4 regions of the Paenibacillus sp. FSL H7-0442 genome follow, and region 4 is predicted to be linked to each of the others. Evidence: riboswitches for the same ligand, from Rfam matches in the RefSeq annotation. Region 4 holds a riboswitch; each other region holds the start of a gene.
What was found. Region 4 has a riboswitch for cobalamin ahead of MHH57_RS06825 (cobalamin-binding protein). Riboswitches for the same ligand answer to the same signal wherever they lie in the genome.
Positions count from the first base shown of each region.

Region 1 (6,085 bases), 1.9 Mb from region 4:
GTTGTGAAGATGGGAGGGGAGCCAGTACATCGTCCGGCCCAGGGCACTGTTTTTCTAGATGATATCGAGCTGCGCAACGCTGTTGTATCGTGGGTAAAGAACCCTCCGGACTGGTACATCTTCACGACAGGCATGGGGCTGGATGCCCTGTTCGATATGGCAGAGGATATGGGTGTGGCTGAGCAGATTATAGAGTTGCTGCAATCTTCCAACATTGCAGCGCGGGGCTACAAGACGGTCAATGGACTCAAAAAGCGTGGCTTTACGCCAGCAGTACGAGACGAGGACGGAAGTTTGATCGGATTGACAGGAGCTTTCGCCCCATACGATCTGAAGGGGAAGGAAGTGCTGTTGCAGCTGCATGGCGATCCAGCCCCACGGTTGGTAAAATGGCTGGACGAGCAGGGGGCAGTGACCCGCCAGGTACTTCCTTATAAGCATATCCCACCCGAGGAAGCAAAATTGCAGGCGTTACTGGAGGATGTTATCCATCGTAATGTTGATGCCGTTACATTCACGAGTGGTCCGCAAATTCGATTTTTGGCCCAATATGCCAGAGAGCAAAATCGAATTGAGGATTTACTGGAAGCTTTTCGTGAGGATGTGATTGCTGTATCCGTAGGGAAGGTGACTGCACAGTCCATTGTGGAAGAAGGGATTGATCGAGTCGTGTTTCCAACCGAAGAGCGCATGGGCGCGATGATGGTGGAGCTGGGCAAATATTTTGAACATAACGATTCGGTGCATGGCTGTGGTCTGAAGATCATGAATGGTCATTGAAATGAGATCAAAATTATAAATGCAGATGCTAAAAAATGAACTTATATTTCGGGATACAGAGTAAAATAAAGATAAGGGCCTACGAGGTCTTTATCTTTTTTTGTTGGACATGCATCGACAAAGATTTTTGTTATAGCGAAAATGTTTATCTAATATAATGAATAAGTTTCGATGCTACTTAGGACAGGAGCTGAGACGTTAATGAATTCTATTTGCGTATTTGCCGGGTCCAGACCTGGACATTTATCGGTATATGTTGAGGCAGCAGGCAAACTGGGAGAAGCCATGGCTCGCCATCATATCCGTCTGATCTATGGCGGCTCTAGCAGGGGGCTAATGGGAGAGGTGGCAGATGGAATGCTGTCGGGTGACGGTCAGGTCACTGGCATTATGCCCACCCTGTTATTTGATGCAGAGATCATTCATCGGGGAGTTACCGAATTTATTGAGGTAGCAAGCATGCATGAGCGTAAAGCGGCAATGAGCGAGATGGCCGATGCTTTTATTGCCCTTCCGGGTGGTTTGGGAACCTTTGAAGAGCTGTTCGAGGTACTATGCTGGGCGCAAATCGGCATTCATCGCAAGCCCATTGGGCTGCTGAATGTGAATGGATATTTTGACCCGTTAGTAGAAATGGTGCGTCATAGTGTGCAAGAGGGGTTTACCGGGAGTGAGCATCCAGCGCTACTGAGCATCTCCGCAGACCCGGACGAATTGCTACATATGTTAAAAAATAAAGCACAGAACTTGAAATAAAGCTTTTTTCGTGCTTGCACAACTGATTGAGGCAAGGTTATGATAAGACCCATAATCAAATAGCGGACAGACAAGGTGCCTTTGCGGTTGAGCAAAGGGTAACAGGGAATCGGGTGCAAATCCCGAGCGGTCCCGCCACTGTAAGGAAGAGGATTTTTTTAATTGGTCACTCGTGAAAAACGGGGAAGACGAAAGAATCCGTTGATGCCAAGCCAGGAGACCTACCTTGATCTGTATGCACCGTTAACCTTCGCGGAGAGGATGGGTGTACGAAATCAGGAAATCAGGCACACGTTGCTTTTTCCATGTTGGCTAGAGGGTTGCGTGGATATGAACGTGCAGCAGCGTTTGAAGCGTAAACAGACAGATGGAAAACAACGGCAGGCTGGAGGAAGACAAATCGTGTCTTCTTACGCTGTTTGTTCGTCTGATGAGAGATACGTACATAGAAACCCCATCCGGGCAGGATGGGGTTTTTTTAAGTTACACGATGTGCATAAATCATTGAAATAGATAGGATAGCTGCCCTGAAAAGGATGAATAGGAGGAGTACGATGAGCCCATTAGGAAAATTGTTGGTGATTGGATTTGGACCAGGAGATATGGAACATATCACAAAACGGGCGCTGGATGCGCTGGACGAAAGTGAGGTCATTATCGGCTACAATACCTACGTTGATTTGATCCGTCCGCTGTTGAACGGACAGGAGATTGTACGCACAGGGATGACAGAGGAAGTGAGCCGTGCGCAGGAGGCGGTTCGCCAAGCAGAGATGGGCAAGAAGGTAGCTGTCATTTCCAGTGGAGATGCGGGAGTCTATGGTATGGCAGGGCTGGTGTACGAAGTGCTGATGCAAAAAGGCTGGCGACGCGAGGGCGGGGTTGAGGTAGAAGTCGTACCGGGGATCTCGGCTATACAGTCCTGTGCTTCACTGTTGGGGGCGCCAGTGATGCATGATGCGTGCACGATTAGTCTGAGTGATCATCTGACCCCGTGGGAAACGATCGTAAAGCGTGTAGAAGCTGCGGCTTCGGCTGATTTTGTGATTGCATTATACAACCCGCGCAGTGGTCGGCGTACCCGCCAGATTGTGGAGACGCAGTCCATTTTGCTGCGTTACCGTGATCCGCAGACTCCGGTTGGGCTAGTGAAGAGCGCTTATCGTGAACGTCAGCAAGTTATTGTAACGACGCTGGAAGATATGCTGAACCATGACATCGGGATGCTGACGACTGTAATCATCGGCAATTCCTCGACGACGGTGTATGACGGTTTGATCGTGACTCCGCGCGGATATCAGCGCAAATACACGTTGGATGCGACCGAGCAGGCGCTCAAGCCGCATCAGCGTCTCCGCACGGAAGCGGAGCCGTGGTCGCTGGGAGCGCAAGAGGGTACACCGCAGGCAGGAGCAGCCCCGACTACGCCCGCTGGACCCTCCGCGAGCGGCGCTGCGGTTGCCACGCAGGCACGCCCGCAAGTGATGGCTGTCGTGCAGGCAACGACTGCTGTGCAAACCGGCGCAGCCCCGGCATCGCTGGCGGCAGAGGCGCTAAGCCGCCTCGCTATCGGCGGTAAGCTGCCTGGCGAAGCCAACGCTCGCTGGAGCGGGCAAGCGCCTGCCGCCAAGAGCACCGCCGGAACGTCGGCGGTGGCCGGAGCAGGGGCCGCGGCCGGGATGGCGACAGGCGGCTTTGGCAAGCCTGCGCTGTTTGAGGTGGGTGTTTCCCCGGGTGTGGGAAACAAGAAATTCACCGCTCGCCAGATGGCGCTGCTCGCCGAGGTAGCGGGTGATGATGGCGAGCTGGAATACACGCCGGATCATCAGATCGTGCTGCGCGTGCCGTGTGCAGACCCCGAGGAACTGGTCGGGCGGCTGCGGGATGAACGATTCATTGTCATGCCGGTTGGCGATGTGTTTAAGGTAAAGGCGTGCGACTTCTGCAATATGGAGAAGGATGACGCTGTGCCTGTGGCTGAGCATTTACAGGTTGTACTTGGTGGATTACAGGCACCCAAGGAAACGAGCATTGCTTTGAACGGATGCGGTATGGCCTGCTATGGAGCCGTACTAGAGGATATCGGAATCGTCTATCGCAAGGGTGGGTACGATCTCTTCCTCGGTGGCAAAAAATTCGGCCGCAATGCTCATGCCGCTCAGCCTGTAGCGGAAGGAATTCCGGGTGATCAAATTACGGACATCGTGGAGAACGTCATCGCTGAATATAAGGAAAAAGGGCATCCGAATGAGCGTTTTCATAAATTTTTTAAGCGTGTAGGTGTCGTTGCGGGGTTCCGGCATGAAGATGCACCAGTAACGGTAGAAGTGAATGCGGTTTGTGGTGATTAATGGACTGAAGGCCTGATGAACGGGATACAAGCATATATATAAAATAGGGCGTCATGCAGGCTATCCCTATTCAAGAGGAGGAAACAACAGCAGTGGATGCAATATTGTTGGTTGGACATGGAAGTCGGGACCCGGAGGGGAACCAGGAACTGCTGGAATTTGCACAGGCAGTGGCAGATCGGGTACCGGATATGTGCGTGGAAACCTGTTTCTTGGAGCTGGCACGTCCCAGCATTGCTGATGGGATGCAAACTTGTGTGGAGAAAGGGGCGACGCGTGTCGTTCTTATTCCGATTATTTTGTTCGCAGCGGTACATGCCAAAATTGATATTCCGATGGCTATTGACCGGGCAAAGGCGAAATATCCGCAGGTGGAATTTGTATACGGACGTCCGATTGGTGTTCACGAGAAAATCGTCAGCATTCTGCAAAGTCGCTTGAAAGAGGCCCGGCCGGTTGCAGTTCCAGCGGGGATGATTAGCGCTGTCGAGGCATCTGTCGAGGTACCTGACGAGGAAACGGCGGTACTTGTATTAGGACGCGGAAGTAGCGATCCAGATGCGAACAGTGACTTTTTCAAAATCACCCGTATGCTGTGGGAGAAGCTTCCTTATACATGGGTAGAGAGCAGTTTTATCGGTGTGACGCAGCCTTCCTTTCCCGATGGATTGGAGCGTTGTGTACGATTGGGGGCCAAAAAGATTATCGTGCTTCCCTATTTTCTGTTCACGGGTGTGCTGATTAAACGCATCGGAGAAATGACCCAGGAATTTGCCGAGGCTCACCCTGCATTACAAGTGGAGATGGGCGGATATTTTGGTTTCCATCCTCAATTGGTTGAACTGGTGCTGGAGCGAGCTAAGGAAGGTTTGTTCGGCAAGGTTACAGCCAATTGTGATAACTGCCAGTTCCGCCTGGAGGCGCAGGAGCACCACCATCATCACCACGATCATGACCACGATCATGACCATGACCACGATCATCATCATGAACATGAACATCACCACCATCATGCACATGAGCACGACCATCATGATCACCATACACACAGCCACGATCACACTCATGAGCATGTCCATGCTCACAGCCATGATGACCATGATCACCATCACGAGCATTCACATACGCCATCTGTAGTGAATGGAAGCGGGCAGGTGAAGGGCTCATGATATTCATGCTATGCGGAACGAGCGATGCTCGGGAATTGGCGCTGCAAATCCGTGACAATGGCTTCAACGTATTGACCTCAGTCGTAACCGAAAGCGCGGCAGCCAGCTTGTCTGAAGCGGGACTAGACGTACGTACAGGCCGAATGACAGCCGATGAAATGGCTGCAATGATTCGGGAGCTTGGAATACAGGCGGTTGTTGATGCCAGTCATCCTTTTGCAGAAGAAGCACATGCGAATGCGATGACAGCCGCTCGCGAGTCCGGGGTTCCTTATATTCGCTATGAGCGGACAGGACTTGTATATGACAATCATCCGTTGCTCCACATCGTGTCTTCCTATGAAGAAGCCGCATTAGAAGCGAAGCAACTCAAAGGTTCTGTAATGCTTACGACGGGCAGTAAGACGCTCGGCACGTTCACCAAGCATTTACTCGGAGACCCGGAGATTCGTCTGGTTATACGCATGCTGCCGCGCCTGGACAATATGGAGAAATGCGGCGAACTGGGCATGGAGCAAAAAAATATTATTGCCATGCAGGGACCCTTTTCCCGCGAGATGAACGAAGCATTGTACAAGCACTATGGCACGACCGTGATGGTCACCAAGGAAAGCGGAAGCACGGGAGCAGTGGATGAAAAGGTTCAATCTGCATTGGAGCTGGGGATTCACGTACTTTTGATTTCCAGGCCGGAAGTGGAATTTGGCACAGTATTTGATCATTTCGACGGAGTCATCAACGCACTGCGTACAGCAAAAGAGAAAACTTCAATTTGAGTTGAGCCTTACCCCTGCGAGTCCAGTTCATCAGGAACGACTTCTGGCATGTATTTAAAATATAGTCATCTTAAAACAGGTGTTTTTACAGGTATCCATGATTTTAGTAGCAATGAATTGTCATTTTCCTAAACTATTTTCTAATTTTCCATAAGGGAGTGGTCTACCATGGATTTCAAAACAGAATTTAAACCGCTAACGGTACAGCCGCAGGAGATTGAAGGCAAAAGCTTCGAGATGATCACAGAAGAAT
Region 1 is NZ_CP151963.1:5,337,563-5,343,647, reverse strand. Features, by position in the region: gene MHH57_RS23590 (uroporphyrinogen-III synthase) at 1-780, shown strand, start outside; gene MHH57_RS23585 (TIGR00730 family Rossman fold protein) at 982-1,536, shown strand; cobalamin riboswitch at 1,593-1,780, shown strand; gene cobJ (precorrin-3B C(17)-methyltransferase) at 2,091-3,887, shown strand; gene MHH57_RS23575 (sirohydrochlorin chelatase) at 3,980-5,056, shown strand; gene cobK (precorrin-6A reductase) at 5,053-5,832, shown strand; gene MHH57_RS23565 (precorrin-8X methylmutase) at 6,001-6,085, shown strand, end outside.
Region 1: another riboswitch for cobalamin. It lies ahead of cobJ (precorrin-3B C(17)-methyltransferase); the one in region 4 lies ahead of MHH57_RS06825 (cobalamin-binding protein).

Region 2 (6,085 bases), 1.7 Mb from region 4:
CCAAATCTCTCCTGAGGTCAACGACTCCAGCCCCAGAATACATTGTGCCAGCGTGCTTTTGCCACTTCCACTTTCTCCAACCAGTCCAAGACATTCTCCTTGTCGTAGCTCCAGACTCACCTTCTTCACGGCCTGTTCGCTATCTTGCGTGCTGAACCAACCTTTTCTCCGTTTGCGGACAGGGTATGCTTTGGTCACATTCTTCAATTCCAGCATCACTGGTGCATCCTTCCTTCCGGGCTCATCTCCAACACTCGATCTGCTATGCGACTCATACCCTGGCGATCATGTGAGATCAACAATATGGTGAGATCAAAGTCTTCTCTCAACTGTTGCAGCAATGCCAAGACCTTGTCGCGGTTGATCACATCCAGCGCCGTAGTAGGCTCGTCGGCAATAAAGAGGCGAGGACCGGAGCTTAGCATGGCAGCCAGCAGCACCCTTTGACACATGCCTCCACTTAGTTCAAAAGGATATGACGACAAAGTATGCTCAGGATCTGCAAACCCTACCTTGCAGAGCAGAGAGCGCAAATAGGCCTCCCGCACTGGAGTAGCGCCTCCTCTGGCTATTTCTAAGACACGGCTCAGCATCTGCCGCATCCGTGGCAGCACGCCCAGTGGGTGGACTTGCTGCGGTGCATTGTGGGATAATGCAGCACCAGCGTGCTCCGGCTCCATCTGGTCATGCGGCATCCAACGCCGCCCGTGCAGTCTAAGCGTATCCATCAGCTGGGCGCGGACAGTCCGGATCGGGTTTAACCCGCTCAGCGATTGTTGAATGAGCAGGGCAATATCCTCTCGGCGCAGCCTTTGCCAGCGCCGTTCCTGGAACGGGAGAATGTCTTCCCCGTTATAGTAGATACGCCCATGCGTAACACCGATACCTGGCTCCAGCATGCCTGCGATTGCGTGAGCGGTCAGGCTCTTGCCGCATCCGCTCGGTCCAGTCAGGACCACAATCTCCCCTGAATATATGGAAAAGCTCACATCACGCAGCAGTGGTTTGCTCCCACTTCTGCTTGCTCCTACGCCTGTGCGGCAGATTTCCAAATGTTCCACGTGTAACAACGGTTTTCGACCTGCCACTTGTTCTATCGTATCCTTGCCCCCAAGGGCTGTTTGATCCTCCACTATTTGGCCGCCTCCTTTTCCGAAAAGCGGTCACCCAAAAGCTGGCAGGCAAGTACGAATAGCATAATCGCCAAGCCTGGGAAAATCATGACATGCGGAGCCACCTGAAAATATGAGGTGGCATCATGCAGCATCACGCCCCACTCTGGCTTAGGCGGCTGTACCCCCAGTCCAAGAAAGGACAGCCCAGCGATCATCAGCACCACGCGTCCGATATCCCATACCGCATAAACCAACAATTGCGGCAACGCTTGTGGCAATACATAACGGCTCAGTATACGTACGTGTGAATTGCCGGATAAACGGGCATACCGAACGTAGTCCTCCTGACAGGCTTTTTGAACCAGACTACGGATATATCGGACATAGCCCGCCCACCGTACCGCAATAATGGCAAGGGTCATGTTAACAAAACCCGGACCCAAAATACCGACAATCGCCACCGTTAAAATAATATCAGGAAAAGCCAGTACCCCGTCGATTCCTCGCATAACCAGCTGGTCCACGCGTCCGCGCACATAACCAATAAGCAACCCTATAGGCAGACTGAAGCACAACGTAGCTACAGTAATCGCACATGCGATTAGCACGCTCATCCGAATCCCGTAAATTAGCCGTGATAGCACATCCCGGCCCAGATGATCCGTACCGAAAGGATATTTCCGGCTGGGTGGTGCCAGACGGTTCAAAAGGTCCACTTGGAGAGGATCATGAGGAGCGACCCATGGAGCCAATAACCCAAGCAGCACGATCAGACCAAACAGTACGCCTCCTGCCAGCAAACTCCCTTGAAAGGAAAGCCGTATCTTTTTCATTTTCAGCTTCCTCCTTAACGCAAACGCAGCCTCGGATCTATCGCCGTCTGGACCACATCCACCAAACACTGAACTCCTACAATTAAAAATACGGCAAAAATAACATACCCCTGAATCACCGGATAATCTCGCTGTGTAATCGCATCTATAAAATACTTGCCCAACCCCGGCCATGAAAAAATGGTCTCTACAATCACATTACCTGCCAGCATAAATGATAGATTGGTACCTAGCAGTGTAATTATAGGCAGAACCGCATGCCTAAATATCTCAAAAAACAGGATATGCAAACGTGAAAAGCCTCGAGCCTTCGCTGCTTTCACAAAATTCCGGTCACCCAGCTCCAGCATTTGAGCGCGCAGTACGCGTGCTTGCACAGCTCCCAAACCTGCGCCAAGAGTCAGCGCTGGGAGCACTAGATGTGTCCAGCCCTCCCTTCCCATGGATGGGAGCCAGCCCAAGCGAACGGAGAATAGATAGATCAACAGAAAACCAAACCAAAAAGAGGGGATCGACGATCCCAGCAGGGCGAACAGCCTGCCCAGACGATCCAGTGGGCCGCTGATTTTTAGCGAGGCAGCCAGCCCCAGCCCCAGCGTAAGCACCGTCATGACGGCGAAGCCCGCAGCAGCTAGCTCCACAGTAGCAGGAAGTCTGTTCCACAGTTCGGCTAGCACCGACTCCTTGGATACATACGAAGTGCCCCAATGCCCTGTGAACACATCCCGCAGCCAGTTCACATATTGAATATGAAGCGGTTCGTTTAAGCCCAGTTCCTTTCGTAGCGTCGTCAACGCCTCCTCAGAGGCAGGGATATTATGCGCGGTGAGCAAAATGGTAGCAGGGTCTCCAGGGGCCAGCCGCATCAGTACAAAAGTCAGCGTGGATACAACGAATACAATAATGAGCAGCTGCGCCACACGTTCCAGTATAAAACGAATCATAGGATACGCAGCTCGTTATTCCGCAATATCGGATTGCGCTGTAATGTAGTAATACTCGATCGGATGGGGTGTAAAACCCTCCACCCCTTTTTTCACGCCAAACACATTATCAGGATGCACAATGAACGACTGTGGCAAATCCGTATTGATGATATCCAGCGCTTGTAGTGTCACAGCATTACGCTGCGCTGTATCCTTCGCCAGCTTCAAGCTGTTAAGAATACTCTCTAGCGGTTTGGAACTATAACGGCTTACATTGGCTTCGCTTTTCGAAGAATAAAACATGTCCATAAAATATTGCGGCTCTCCTGTATGAGCAGTAAGCATACTGTACATAGCAAAATCCCAATCGTTTTTGGTCAACGCCTCGTCAATATTTTCCACCTTGCGAATCTTGACCTGGATTCCCTCTTTCAGCAATTGGCTTTGGATGACCTCAGACATCACAGAGAGCTCCGGACGCTGAGGGAAAGTCAGCAGCGTAACCTCGAACGGCTTGCCTTGCTTAGTCCATGTCCCTTGGGCGTCCTTCTGCCAGCCATCCTTCGTCAACAGTTGCTCTGCCGTTCCGTCCAGCGCTTTACGCTCAACTTTACCGAAGGGAAGAATGCTCGGGAACGGGCTGCTTGCCTCCGTACCGAAGCCCCTCATGACGGCGCTCACAATCGATGCGCGTGGAATCAGGCTGTCCACCACCTTACGGTTCGCCGCATCCTTGAATACTGGCGATTCCATATTGTACACGATCATATGGGTGCGCAAGGACGGAGCCGACAGCACTTGTAGCCTGTCGTTCTTTTTCAGTACCTCTGCGTTATCAACCGGAATATCCGTCGCTACGTCCACCTCACCGGATTGCAGTGCCATCAGGCGCGAATTCCCGTCCGTAATGAACTTCATCGTCGCTTCAGCCAATCGTGCCTTCTCGCCCCAGTATCCGTCATAACGCTCTACGACCAACGATTGGTCCTTGTTGAACGCTTTGATTTTAAAGGCGCCTGTCATCGCTGGGTAACTCTGTTCATCTTTCATCGATGCCACATCCAGTACAATCGTCGATGGATCAGCTAGATTAGACACCAACGCCGCATTCGGCTGGTTTGTCGTGATCTTCAAGGCCAGCGGGCCGCTTACATCAATGGACTTCACATTCAGTAAATCCTTCGCCAGATGGCTTTTCTCAATAGAGCGTAACAAAGACGCTTTTACACTTGCTGCATCCATACCTTTTCCATTATGAAAAGTGACTTTATCCTGCAAGCTGAACGTCCAAACTGTAGGGCTATCCTGCTTCCACTCCTTTGCCAGCCAAGCGACAGGCTCCAGCTTTTCATTCAAACGTACCAGTGTCTCACCTGCACCGGATCGCATCACATCCCAGCTATTATCTCCATGCGGGTCAACGCCTGACGGTTTCCATGTATACGCCATTACCAGCTTTTTATCTGTCGCTGTTTGTTGTGCTGACGCGTTTTCACCCTTGCCGGAGCTATCCGACGTCCTATTGCTGGCACATCCCGAAAGAGCCATAACTGCCAGCAGCATCACCCCTGTACATATCAACCATGAACGCCTGCTACGATTGCTAATCATTCGATGAATCCCCCTCTATCTTGTAAAACCGCATAAAACTAACGCAAAACGCGAAAAAAGCATTCCAGACCACTTAATTAGCAGTCAGAAATGCCTTCAATATAAAATGTCAGAACTCACCTCGAAGCCAACTCCAAAAACATAGAAGGGATCAGATCGGTTTCAGACATTCCGTATGCAGCACGCCTAACCACCTCCCCAGCATCCCGTGGGTCTGACAGTGATGTCAAAACAGGCAGGTCTCCTGACTCCAGGCGTATCTTTCAGGCCTTCCCGGTTCTTCACAATTCCAGTGGCTGTTCTGAAAGCTCCAGCAGTATCCTGCTGATGCCTGTATACAGTGGCGGGCCCGTGTCGGAATCAACCGAACTTCCCTTTTAAGTGAACATGCTCAACAACTATGTACATCGTCTCTACGAAACCCCATACATAGAGTTGTCCGGCTCACACCTGTTTTCTTCCTTTATTTCTTTTCATTACGATCTTATTTTGTTGTCACAGGCTTGTCAATAAAGGCTGCACAATAATTTAAATTTGAACGATAAGGTAGAAACAAGACATAACCTCCAATTGCGTGCACGCAATTGAAGTGTTAAAATTAGGTATAGAGTAAACCACCGTGTCCGTATACTAAAAAGAGTCTTCGCCGCGCCAACGGCAAAGACTCTTAGGACTTGAAAGGCTGTGGATCACCACCACGGCGCGCTGCATAACTAAATGTCAATGCAAACGAAACCCACCGTTAGGGGCCAACCTAATTACGCGGTGGGTTTTCGCTTGTTCCGAAATTTTCGACGTAGCCAGCGATAAAGTTTACGAATACTAAACGCCAGGCTTAGTAACGTAACCATCCAACGCAACACATCGTAGCACGACACAAGGTTGACCATCGGCTTCACCCCCTTTCGGGAAGCTGCACCGTGGTCCGAAAACATCCACCACTATTCAAAATCCATAAGGTAAATTATACCATGATATCGCCCGCTGCTCTAGCAAATTCTTCTAGTAAGTAAACTGGAAAACGCACCAAATTAGAGCTACCCATTTCATTCCGCAGTTTATCTATATATCCCCAGACAGCAAGGGGATATACTATCTGGATAACCCCATGCCAAACAGCCGGAAAAGAGGCATACGTCCTCTCTCCGGCTATCTTTATTTATTTCTAATCATCAAACCTTCTGTGGAACCTCCTGAACCGTCACGCTTTTGACCGATTCCCCTTGTTTTCTCGTCAAAACGATGTTCAAGACAATCGCTGTAATCGAGCCCGAAACGATACCATTTTGCAGCAGCATTTTGGCAAAGCTCGGCAGCTGGTCGAACATTTGTGGCAGAACGGCAGAGCCTAGGCCCACAGCAATACTGCATGCTGCGATCAGCAGATTGCTTTCCTTCCGCAGATCCACTTCTGACAAAATAGACATGCCTGATGCAGCAACCGAGCCGAACATGACGATCATCGCCCCGCCTAGCACAGCGTTAGGAATCACTGTCGTTAAGGCAGCCAGCTTAGGCAGCAAACCGAGAACAACCATGATACCGCCCGCAGCAAAAATAACGTTCCGCGATTTGACGCGTGTGAGTGAGATCAGGCCAA
Region 2 is NZ_CP151963.1:5,588,387-5,594,471, forward strand. Features, by position in the region: gene MHH57_RS24705 (dipeptide/oligopeptide/nickel ABC transporter ATP-binding protein) at 1-219, opposite strand, end outside; gene MHH57_RS24710 (ATP-binding cassette domain-containing protein) at 216-1,133, opposite strand; gene MHH57_RS24715 (ABC transporter permease subunit) at 1,133-1,948, opposite strand; gene nikB (nickel ABC transporter permease) at 1,963-2,892, opposite strand; gene MHH57_RS24725 (ABC transporter substrate-binding protein) at 2,908-4,485, opposite strand; cobalamin riboswitch at 4,702-4,902, opposite strand; gene MHH57_RS24730 (nucleobase:cation symporter-2 family protein) at 5,658-6,085, opposite strand, start outside.
Region 2: another riboswitch for cobalamin. It lies ahead of MHH57_RS24725 (ABC transporter substrate-binding protein); the one in region 4 lies ahead of MHH57_RS06825 (cobalamin-binding protein).

Region 3 (6,085 bases), 1.9 Mb from region 4:
AATGAAAAGGCATACATGAAAGCGTTTTAATATATCATAGCTAAAAAGGAGTATCCCGGCAACAATACCGAAAACATCCTATACTGGATGAAAGAGAGTCGCAGCATAAAGACAAAAAAAGTTGCATTTTACCTTCAATATACAAAGCTAAAAATAATATTTTTTGGTATAATCAGGATATATCATTGAAGGAGGAAGCGCTGATGAAAAATACCGGAATGACAAGGCCCCTGGATCAATTGGGGCGAATTGTACTCCCTAAGGAAATGCGCACCACAATGGATATCAATATCGGTGATTCGCTTGAATTCTTCGTAGATGAAGAAGGATTTGTATTAAGAAAATACACGGGTGTCTCCTGCAAATTTTGCGGCGCGGTGGATCACTTAACTTATTTTCGGGACAGCTTTATCTGCGCTGATTGCATTCAATTATTAAAGACCGATGAAAATGTGCATGCCACAAGCAATGATGCTATCCAGGCTCAAGAACATACCCAGCCGATCCGAAACAACACAACGTGGCAGCCCAAGCAATCCAGAGTGCAGCAAGGTGAAATGGTAAAAAAGCTTCGCAAGCTAATTCAGGATCACCCGAACCTGCCACAAAAAGTGTATGCAGAAATGCTCGATATCTCCCAAGGCCGGGTGTCCCAGTTGAAAAAGCTACTCTAAACCTTCTAAATCTATATCCCAAAATCATACACAATGTACCGACGACCCTATTCATTTTTTTGTCACAACTTCGATTGCCAGGTATAGAGTAAGGCGCATATCTACGGATGTGCCCCTTACTCTATACCTGGCTTTTTCGTGTCGGCCGCTCTTGCTAATGTGACAATAGTCACATACTCCCGATGTATACGTATATACAATATATAGATCGAAACAATTGGTTATCACTAGATATCATCAATATGTTGTTTTTGTGAAAAATATATATATTTTACTATATGGAGGGTTTTACGATGAAGGTGCTGGAGGAACATCAATTATACGACATCGGCGAGCGGGTCATTGGGGCACAAGATCTGGACATGCTGCGGGAGAATGCAAATTTGAATGGAGAATCGTTCAGCGGCAAAATGAGCAAGCTTGGGTCCGAGTATGCCAAATGGTATGCGCGCCTGCGGGTACTTCCGCCTGAACTGACGAACGCGATTGATCACGGATATGTATATGTTCACGATTTGGACCAATACGCACTCGGAACTACGAATTGTATCTTTATCCCTTTTGGCCGGTTACTACAAGACGGATTCAATACAGGCAATGGCTCTGTACGCACACCGCAAACGATTATGTCCGCCATGGCACTAGTTGCCATAATATTCCAGTCTCAGCAAAATAGCCAATTCGGAGGTGTCTCCGCCAATAAAATAGATTGGGACCTTGCCCCATACGTTGCCCGGTCCTTCCGCAAGCATCTGCGCAAGGGACTTCGGCTGTTCGAGGAAGAGATAGAATCTAGTCTGACTGACGATGAACTACATATGGCCAATCCCCATTTGCAAGAAGCCTGCCCTCGTTCATACGCATTCGCTCGCGAAGAGACGGAGACGGAAACCCGACAGGCTGCTGAATCGCTCATTCATAACCTGAACACCATGAGCAGTCGCGCGGGTGGACAGATTCCATTCACTTCACTGAATTACGGAATGTGCACGTCTGCTGAGGGACGGCTTGTTACTCAATCGCTGCTGGAGGCCACGATTCGCGGCTTGGGTAGCGGGGAAACTCCTATTTTTCCACAGCATATTTTCCAATGCAAAGAGGGAATCAATCAGGCAGAAGGCGACGTCAATTATGATTTGTTCTTACGGGCGGTAGAATGCTCTAGCAGACGGATGTATCCCAATTTTGTGAATGTGGATGCCACCTTCAACCTGCCTTTTTACCGTGCTGATGACCCGGATACCATTATAGCGACAATGGGTTGCCGTACCCGCACCATTTCTGACCGTTTCGGTAGAAATCGGCAGAGTGGTAAGGGAAATCTCTCTTTCAATACCATTAATCTGGTGCGGCTTGGCATTGAGTATGGTATTTGCACAGGCAAACGCCTGACACCTGACCGTGATCGCTTTGATGCGAGACTAGAAGAAGTTATGCGCATTGCGGTGGATGGCCTAATCCATCGCTATCAAATCCAGACCAGCCAGCCGGCCAAAGCCTCGGACTTTATGATGCGCGAAGGGGTATGGGAAGGTGGAGAACAACTAGAGCCAGATGATAAGGTGGGAAGCATACTAAAACACGGTACGCTTTCGATCGGATTCATCGGACTGGCTGAGTGCATGAAGGCACTATACGGAAAACACCACGGGGAGGATGATTTCGTATACCGCGAGGCACAGCGAATCATCACTTCTATGCGCGTGTATTGCGATCGAATGAGTGAATATCACAATTTGAATATTACATTGTTCGCTACGCCTGCCGAAGGTCTGTCGGGCAAGTTCACCTTGCTGGATCAACGTGATTTCGGGATTATTCCTGAGGTAAATGATCGAGAATATTACACGAATTCTTTTCATATTCCCGTGTATTACACGCTCCCGGCTGCTCGTAAAATCAGCTTGGAAGCTCCGTTCCATAACCTATGCAACGCTGGTGCGATATCATACATTGAGCTGGACGGTAATGCGCGGAATAACCCGGATGCGTTTCTTAAAATTGTTCAATACGCGCTGCATCAGAATATCGGCTACTTCTCCATCAACCATCCGGTGGATCGTTGTACAGAATGCGGTTATGAAGGGATTATCGGGACAAGCTGCCCCCAATGTGGCACAGATGAGGAGCACACACACTTTCAGCGCTTACGTCGGGTAACCGGATATCTGACAGGGGATTATACCGTTCGCTTTAATGCTGCAAAACAGGCAGAAGTTCGAGACCGGGTGAAACATAAGTGAATTTGTGTGGCTACATTCCGGAATCTCTGAACGAAGGATACGGCCTGCGCACCGTCGTGTTCATTAGCGGTTGCCGTCATGCCTGTCCCGGATGCTTTAATCCAGCGTCGTGGAGCTTCCGTGCAGGTGAGCCATTCACACCCCAACGACAACAGGAAGTCATTCGTGACATCATGGATAATCCGTTGTTGGATGGACTGACTCTCTGCGGGGGAGACCCGTTTTTCTCAGCAGCAGAATGCTCGCAATTTGTGCGCGACTTCCGTGCGGCCTGTCCCGACCGAACCGTGTGGGCTTACACTGGCTTTGTCTATGAAGATCTACTCACAGATCAGGAGCGACAAGAGCTAGCACTTTTGTGCGATGTGATTGTGGATGGTCGCTTTGTAGAACAGCAAAAGGACCTGACCCTTCCCTTCCGGGGCAGCCGCAATCAGCGTCTAGTAGATGTAAAAGCCAGCATTCAGGCAGGTTACACCGTTTCATTGACTTAAGGCGAAGGTTACTCGGCAAATGCTATATCTAATCTAGGACAAGTCTCCATCATGGATGAGGCTTGTCTTTTTTTGCATATCCCTAACAGATTCCATTGCAGTTTCTATTGCGCATCCTGCAAGTTTCACTTATGATGGTGAACAAGTATACGAGTGCATAATTATTCGTCATACCTTAACCGCATAGCTTGGAGATAGGTGTCTGTTCTATTCAGATCAGGCTTAAAAGGGAAGCCGGTGCAAATCCGGCACGGTCCCGCCACTGTAAACGGGGAACTTTCAGCTGTTCATACAACCACTGGTCGACAGACCGGGAAGGGATGCTGAGAGTCATGATCCGTAAGTCAGGAGACCTGCCTATTTTAACAACATCGCAAGTACCTACGGAAGATAGGGAGGTGTTAAGAGCAGTCACCGTATTTTTGATTTTTTAATCACGGAGGCATTCTTTCCCCTACTTATTTTTAACTCTGGGGGAAGAATGCCTTTTTTGGTACGTAAAAATAAAACAGACACCCACTAGGAGGAAAAGTACATGTCCGTCATTGAATGGCCTGAATTGTCCGGCTTAATTAGCAGTAATCTGGGATATCCGCGTATCGGCGAAAACCGGGAATGGAAGAAAGCACTGGAACGCTTCTGGAACGGCAGTATTAGCGAAAGCGAACTGCAAACGGAGATGAAAAGACTACGGTTGGAGCATCTGAGCAAGCAGCGTGACAAGGGGATTGATCGCATTCCTGTCGGAGACTTCTCCTATTATGATCACATGCTGGATACATCTGTGATGTTTGGCCTGATACCCGAACGGTTCAACCATCGTCCCGCAGGTCCGATTCCTCTGTCCGTGTATTTCGGGATCGCTCGTGGACAAAAGGGAGCAACCGCCAGTGAAATGACCAAATGGATGAACACCAATTATCACTACATCGTTCCCGAATTGGCAAACGCAGTCCCGGTGTTCACTGAAAATAAACCTTTACGGGCTTATCGTGAAGCAAAACAAGAGCTAGGCATTGATGGGAAACCGGTCCTCATCGGCCCCTATTCATTCGTTACCCTTTCCAAAGGCTATGATCGCAAGGAGCTTGCTTCTATTATAAGAACCTTCCTGCCTTTATACACCCGTGTCCTGTCTGAACTAGCAGCAGAAGGTGTTCAGTGGGTCCAAATCGATGAACCTGTCCTGACCACCTCATTCCCAGTAGAGGATCTGGACATTATTCAGGAAGTCTATGAAGCTTTGGCCCAAGCTGCGCCCTCTTTAAATATAATGCTGCAAACTTACTTTGGCAGCCTGGACCATTATGAGCGTCTGTCCGCACTTCCGGTACAGGGACTGGGTCTTGATTTTGTGTATGATGATGGCGAAAATCTCCAGCATATATTGCAGCATGGTTTCCCTAAAGGAAAAACGCTGGGCGCTGGGGTCATTGACGGGCGCAATATATGGCGCAGCGACCTTAACGCTGTGGCTACCCTGCTGGGTCAGTTAGCAGAACAGACCACTGCCGAGCAGCTTATCGTACAGCCATCATGCAGTCTGCTGCATGTGCCAGTCAGTCTGGAAGCAGAGCACAAGCTGGATCGAGAACTGGTGCAAGCGCTGGCTTTTGCCGATGAAAAGCTTGAGGAAATCGCCGTCCTGACGGCTGCACTTGGCAAACACGATCCATCCGCACTCACCAAGCTTGGACAAAGTGCAGATGCGGTAGCCCGTTTCAACAGCTCAGCGGCACGCGTACAAACAGCTGACGATCTGGCTGACTTGCTGGCAAAGGAGCCTCTAACACGCAGCGTTCCTTTCGCCGAGCGTCGTGAGATTCAGCAAAATAAGCTGAAGTTGCCTCCACTGCCTACGACGACCATTGGTAGCTTCCCGCAAACCGCCGAGATCCGCAAGGCCCGCCTGCACTATCGCAAAGGAGAATGGTCTGCCGAGCAATACCGGACGTTCATCCAACAGCAAATCAAGGAATGGATTGATATTCAGGAGGACATTGGCATTGACGTGCTTGTACACGGGGAATTTGAGCGGACCGATATGGTTGAATTTTTTGGCGAAAAGCTGAATGGCTTTGCTTTTACACAAAACGGATGGGTGCAGTCCTACGGCTCCCGCTGTGTCAAACCGCCGATTATATACGGAGACGTCTCCTTCGATCAGCCCATGACTGTGGAAGAAACGGCATTCGCTCAATCGTTAACTTCCAAGCCTGTTAAGGGAATGCTTACAGGCCCTGTGACCATTTTGAACTGGTCTTTTGAACGTAATGATATTCCGCGTAGCCAAGTTGCTTTACAATTGGCTCTGGCATTACGGGCAGAGGTAGAGGCACTGGAACAAGCGGGCATCAGCATGATTCAGGTCGATGAACCCGCAATTCGTGAAGGGCTTCCGCTGAAAAAAGAACAACAGCAAGCCTATCTGGATTGGGCAGTTCAAGCCTTCCTTGTGACCACGGCCACCGTTGAACCTGCGACCCAAATCCATACGCATATGTGCTATTCCGAATTTCAGCATATGATTCAGTCCATCTCCGACATGGATGCCGACGTTATATCTATTGAAACTTCGCGAAGCCACGGAGAACTGATTGTCAGCTTTGAAGATCAGGTATACGACAAAGGCATCGGTCTGGGCGTGTACGATATCCACAGTCCGCGCATCCCC
Region 3 is NZ_CP151963.1:5,366,387-5,372,471, forward strand. Features, by position in the region: gene MHH57_RS23705 (AbrB/MazE/SpoVT family DNA-binding domain-containing protein) at 204-674, shown strand; gene MHH57_RS23710 (anaerobic ribonucleoside triphosphate reductase) at 968-2,917, shown strand; gene nrdG (anaerobic ribonucleoside-triphosphate reductase activating protein) at 2,914-3,411, shown strand; cobalamin riboswitch at 3,591-3,787, shown strand; gene metE (5-methyltetrahydropteroyltriglutamate--homocysteine S-methyltransferase) at 3,947-6,085, shown strand, end outside.
Region 3: another riboswitch for cobalamin. It lies ahead of metE (5-methyltetrahydropteroyltriglutamate--homocysteine S-methyltransferase); the one in region 4 lies ahead of MHH57_RS06825 (cobalamin-binding protein).

Region 4 (6,085 bases):
ACCTTGACATCTGCGCCCGCATGGCGTGCCAGCACATTAATTGCTGCGCCACCTGACAGCATGTTATACAGCATTTGCTGTGTAACCTCAGCCGGAAAGGCACTGACTCCCTCTTCACACACCCCGTGATCCGCAGCCATGACCATAACCGTTTTACGATCGAATTCAGGCTTATCCACTCCTGTAATTCCTGCTAGCTGAATGACCACACTTTCCAACTTTCCAAGACTTCCCGGTGGCTTTGTTAATTGGTCCAAATGGGCTGAAGCTGCCGAGGCCGCCACCCCATCCGGCTGGGCAATGCTATCGATCAGCTGACGCAGCTTGTCGTTCATACCTTCCACTCCCTGCTCTTTTTAAGTGTGTTTCATCGTTTATTTAATCTGCTGTATCCGAAGCGCTCCTGCGCAGCAAGAGCTGCGGCACACCGCTATCAGGATGCGGAAGCATCACAGGCTCAACACCGTATACTCGTCGAATCCGATCCTCAGTTAATAACTTCGATGAAGCTCCCAATCCTTCAACCATTCCATCCTTGAGTACAAGCAAATCTTCGCAAAATTGGGCTGTCAAGTTAAGATCATGCAAGACCGCAATGATCGTCACACCCGTTTCTTGGCGCCAATCTGCCAGCAGTTCCATAAATTCAAGCTGATAGCGCAAGTCCAGATAGGTCGTAGGCTCGTCCAGCAGCAATATTCGTGGCTCCTGCACCATTACTTTTGCCAAAGCTACACGCTGTCGCTGTCCCCCACTCAAACGGTCTAATGCTCTGTCCGCCAGCGTGGTAAGACCCAATCGCTCCAGCACGCGATCCGCGATCGCCTCCACATCAACACCCTTTTCCCTGCCTAGCCAGTCCTGATGGGGAAAACGTCCCATTTCTACGACTTCCCTGACGGTGTATCCCACGGGAGGAAGCCCTTCCTGTTGGAGTACGGCTATGAGTCGGGAAAGCTCTTTCCTGCTGTAGCTACCGACCTTTTTGCCATAGATATGAACGTTTCCCGAAGTTGGCTGATCTACACCGGAAAGCAAATGCAACAAGGTCGATTTTCCACTGCCGTTCGGACCAATAATCCCCCACCAAGTTCCTTCGTCGACGCTCCAGCTTATATTTTTTAAAGCATGGAACTCTCCATAGGCACGTGTCAGACCCACTACCTCTAATGCCCGATCACGCACCTTCTGTGATTCACTTTGTTCTGTCACAGCAGTCCCCCCCTGCGCAGCTTCTTGTTTCGGTACAGGAGATATGCGAAGAACGGTGCCCCAACAAAGGCCGTCATCACGCCCAGAGGAATTTCTGTGGGGGCTAACAATGTGCGAGCCGCCGTATCTGCCCAAGCCATAAAAACAGCTCCGCCGAGCGCAGATAATGGAACAATCATACGGTAATCAGGACCTGTCACCAGACGAATGATATGCGGTACAACGAGTCCAACAAAGCCAATCACGCCACACACCGAGACAGCGGCTGCTGTCAGCAGCGTGGAAATAATCAGAACAGATAGCTTCGTCGCATCTACATGAACTCCCATGTGCGCCGCCTGACGTTCACCCAAAGCCAAAATATTCAGCACACGTGCCCGGTTCCATAGAAATACCAGCCCTATGACCACATAAGGTAAAAGGATTCCTGTATATGACCAACCGCGCAGACTAAGACTTCCCATCGTCCAGTACAATATTTCATTGACCGTCTCCTTCGACATGGCTGTCAGAAAGGAAACAACCGCTCCCAGAAAGGATTGCATCACCACACCCGACAAAATGAGACTTTGTGTCGGAATTTTCCCACCTTCCCGTGCCAACGTCAGCACCATCCACAGCGTAAGCATTCCGGTCGTAAATGCCACTAGCGGCAGCGTCCATATGCCAACAAATGAAAATTGAAGGCCCCAATAAATCAGTACTGCCGCTCCTACCGAAGCCCCCGAGGATACCCCCAGTGTATACGGATCAGCCAAAGGATTACGCAGCACACCCTGAAATCCGGCTCCCGCCAGCGCCAGCGCTGCTCCTACCAACATTCCCAGTAACACTCGTGGCAATCTGACCTTCAAAATAATCTGCTCTGAGGATGTATTCCAATCCGGTGTAAACGTATCGCCTAACCACGGTAGGTGGTTAACCAGAATGCCCGTGATTTGGCTGACCGGAAGCTTGGCCGAGCCGATGCCAAGACAGAGCAGCAGCGTCAGCAACAGCAGGACAAGACCTGTCCCTCCAAAGCCGATCAGTTTACGGTTCATTTGAAAATTTCAGGATACACGCCCTTGGCCACTTCCTTGAGACCTTCCGTTACGCGTGGACCCGGACGACTGATCAAATTATCATCCACGGCAAACACCCGGTTGTGGCGAACAGCCGATATTTGATCCCATCCACTGCGAGCTTTAATGATATCACCGAGCGTCTGGCCCGTTTTGTCGTCCTTGACACTTTTGCTGTACAAAATCACGTCAGGGTTCGCAGCAATAATATTTTCCTCACTGATTTGGTACCACCCCTTCTGCGTGGCACCTACATTTTCGCCGCCCGCCAACGTAATCAGCTCGTCCATAAACTCGCCTTTACCCACTGTCCAGCCTGGTGAAAACTCGACGTATACCCGCAGCTTCTGCCCTTTACCGATATTTTTAATTCCTTCTTTTACTTCTGCTACATCTGCTCTCATCTTGTCAGTCACCGCTCTTGCTTCTCTCTGATGATCGGTGATTTTCCCATACAATTCGATGTTAGCCATGACATCTTCCACTGTCTTCGGTTCCGTTTTAAAAATCATAATTCCCATGTCGCGCAGCTTGGTCGTAGCCTGTTCACTAAGTGATATCCCTGCAAAAACGACTTCCGGGTTCGCAGCAATGATCGCCTCTTCGTTCGGTTTCATAATACCGCCCACTTTAGGCTTTTTCGTAGCTGCTTCCGGGTAATCAGAGTAGTCGGAGACGCCGACAATTTCCTTATCCAGCCCAATGGCGAACAACGCCTCGGTTTCTGCCGGGGAGACGGAAACGATTTTATCCGGCGCTTTTTTGAATGTAAATTCCTGTCCTGTTGCATCTTTAACTGTGAGCGGGTAAACCGTTTTGCCCGGAGGCTCTTGTGCGTTTACTGCCTGTCCCGGCTGCTGTGAAGAAGCCTGACCCTCTTTATTTTCTGCATTTTTTCCATTAGCGCCACATGCACTCAGCACAACTGCCAAAATCAGAGCCAATAGACCTGTTGTCCACACCTTTATTTTTTTTCCTGCCATGATTTGCACCCCTTCATAAATAAATCGTTAAGAGCGTTACTTGAACATCATCAGATATCTTCTAAATCTAGCCTTCTTTTCCTATCAAAAACCCCCGCATCCTCATATCAGGACACAGGGGTCACGTTAGCGCAGATCGTGCGCAGGCGGCAGCTTCTTTCCGCATGGACAGTCACTGCGAACACGTCATCCTTTCCTCGAAGGATTATGGTGACAGGCGGACGGGCAGGTATCCTGACTTATGGTAAAATACATGTCCTGAAATTCTTTCATATGCTTAGTAACATATAAAGAGGACTAACGGGCATGTTTCCATTTACAGTGGCGGGACCGCGCCGGATTCACACCGACTTCCCTTTTAACAGCGCAGGGAGGGAAACCATAGTTTCATCACGCTGCGCCGACCTCGTCTGCTGGATATTTGATGTAGTGGTAGTCAAGCCGTTCTTTTACTTGATGATTATAGGTTAAAATGAGGCGGCTTACAACCCAAACAGCCTCTTTATCCGCTGGTGTCTAACCTAATGAGGAAGCATTTCCGCTATGTAATTGTGCGGTCCTGCCAGCCTCAATTGAATCCTTAATGCTTCTCCCGGCTTCGGATTCAGACTCCAAAAATCATGGCCCGGTATCAGCATGCAAGCTAGCTGACGAATTACGCCACCATGCGTAACGACCAAAACAGAGGGCGACGTAGCAGTCAAATCCATGGGTTGAACTTCCATAGCAACACGCCATTCATACAGAGAGTCAAGAAATTTGCGCAGACGATTTACAAAATCTGTCCAAGACTCTCCACCAGGTGGGGTGATCCGTTGCGGCTCATCAATCCAAGCCCGATACAACGACACATCCTTGAGCATGTCATACGTTTTTCCATCCCACTCGCCAAAATGAAGCTCTCGCAGACATGGTTCCATCATAGGAGGCATAGTAGATAGGGAACGCCCAGACGTCAACTCTGATTCCGGCACAATGATCTGCAAGGTCTGGCGACATCGCATTAAGTCGCTGCAATAGATTCGAGCAAAGGACTGACCTTGCAATTTTTCCTGCAAAGGCTTTAATTCCTGCTCTGCCCCCGGTAGCAAACCTAAGTCGGAGTGTCCCAGATATCGACGTTCCTTGTTCCATAAGGTTGTGCCGTGACGAACTAACACGAGCTCCATATCCCAATGCAGATCTTCTTTAGCATCATACGGCACCTTATCCTCCTGTGAGTTCGGTCTTTGTGCGTATTCTACTGTCCTTTTTGCTGCTATATCTTGTTTCAAGAAATGTCACTTCCTGCTCGATCATTATTCAGTGTGTCACTCCTCACCCTCACCGCACCCATCCCAAGGCAAAACAACCTGCGGCTCCTAACAAACACAATCCTACAAACATACTGGACACGGCGAACATCAGCTGGATCGTATGCCGTATATCTTTCGACTCTAGCGGTCGTATCCAATCCCCCATGTATGCACGAAAGGAGCGCACGCCATGATACACATTATATCCTCCAAGACGAATCCCCAATGCACCAGCAACAGCCGATTCCGGGAAGCCACTGTTCGGACTTGGGTGCAGACGAGCGTCTCGCTTGACTGTGCGCCAGCTTCTTGCAGCATCTCGTTTGTACATCCACGCCGCTATCACAAGCATTGCCGCTGTCAGGCGTGCTGGAATGTAGTTAGCCACATCATCTAGACGTGCTGAAGCCCAGCCTAAATGCAGATACTTTTCATTTTTGTAGCCAACCATGGAATCGAGCGTATTCACAGCACGATAAGCCAGCGCCAAGGGTGCTCCCCCGATCAAGGCATAAAAAAGCGGGGAAATAATCGCGTCCACGATATTTTCAGCGACCGTTTCAACCGTACCGCGTACAATCTCAGGCTCATCAAGTTGCTGCGTATCCCGCCCGACTATCATGCCCAGCTCCCGCCGTGCCGCAGCCAGGTCATCCGCCTGCAACGCTCGGTAGACTGCCATTCCTGCATCCTTTAGTCCTTTGGAAGCAATCGTGGTCGCAATCAGCACTATTTCTGCGCCGACAGATAACCACGGATGAATCCAGGCAAGCAATTGCAACAGCGCCCAGGCGAGCGCAAAGGAGCCTCCCGCCACAATGAGTGGAAGCAGTATACCCGCACGTTTCAGCCCCCGGTCACTTCGGACCTGGCGGCGAATCAATTTTTCCAATGCCGAAATGGCATGTCCCATACCGATGACTGGATGCGGCAACCACCTCGGATCACCGATCATCCTGTCCAAAAGGTAGGCTGCCAGGATAATCAAGCTAACTGTCACGCCGCTGTTCCTCCTCCAGCACTTCACCCAATACAGATAGCAGCCTGTCGTTGGCTTCTGCATCCTTGACCGCAATCCGAAAATGGCTCGTCGTCAGTCCCGGATACATAGCACAGCTACGTATAAGAACTCCGCGTTGTCCAAGCGCCTGCTGAATAGCCGATGCACTCCACGTACCCGGCGCCCTTGCCAGCACGTAATTGGCTTCACCGGGAACGACACCGCAGCCCCATTCCGCCAAGGCGGTTAACAGACGGTTGCGCTCCGCAGCAATCAGCTCCTGTGTTTGGTGCTCATATGCTTGCCCACTTCTCAAACACGCCTCGCCAGCCAGCAACGCCAATCCATTCACACTCCAGGTCACCTGTTTGGCCGTCATTCGCCGGATATAGTCCGGATGAGCAATCGCATAACCCAATCGTAGGCCAGGAATGGCATAAAATTTGGTCATTGACCGGATCAAAATCACATGAGGATAGCGATCCAGCACAGGCAGCAGTGAGATTCGCCGTTCCAGCGGAATAAAATCAA
Region 4 is NZ_CP151963.1:1,500,879-1,506,963, reverse strand. Features, by position in the region: gene cobT (nicotinate-nucleotide--dimethylbenzimidazole phosphoribosyltransferase) at 1-335, opposite strand, end outside; gene MHH57_RS06835 (ABC transporter ATP-binding protein) at 379-1,212, opposite strand; gene MHH57_RS06830 (iron ABC transporter permease) at 1,209-2,255, opposite strand; gene MHH57_RS06825 (cobalamin-binding protein) at 2,252-3,259, opposite strand; cobalamin riboswitch at 3,466-3,658, opposite strand; gene MHH57_RS06820 (histidine phosphatase family protein) at 3,781-4,533, opposite strand; gene cbiB (adenosylcobinamide-phosphate synthase CbiB) at 4,583-5,554, opposite strand; gene cobD (threonine-phosphate decarboxylase CobD) at 5,544-6,085, opposite strand, start outside.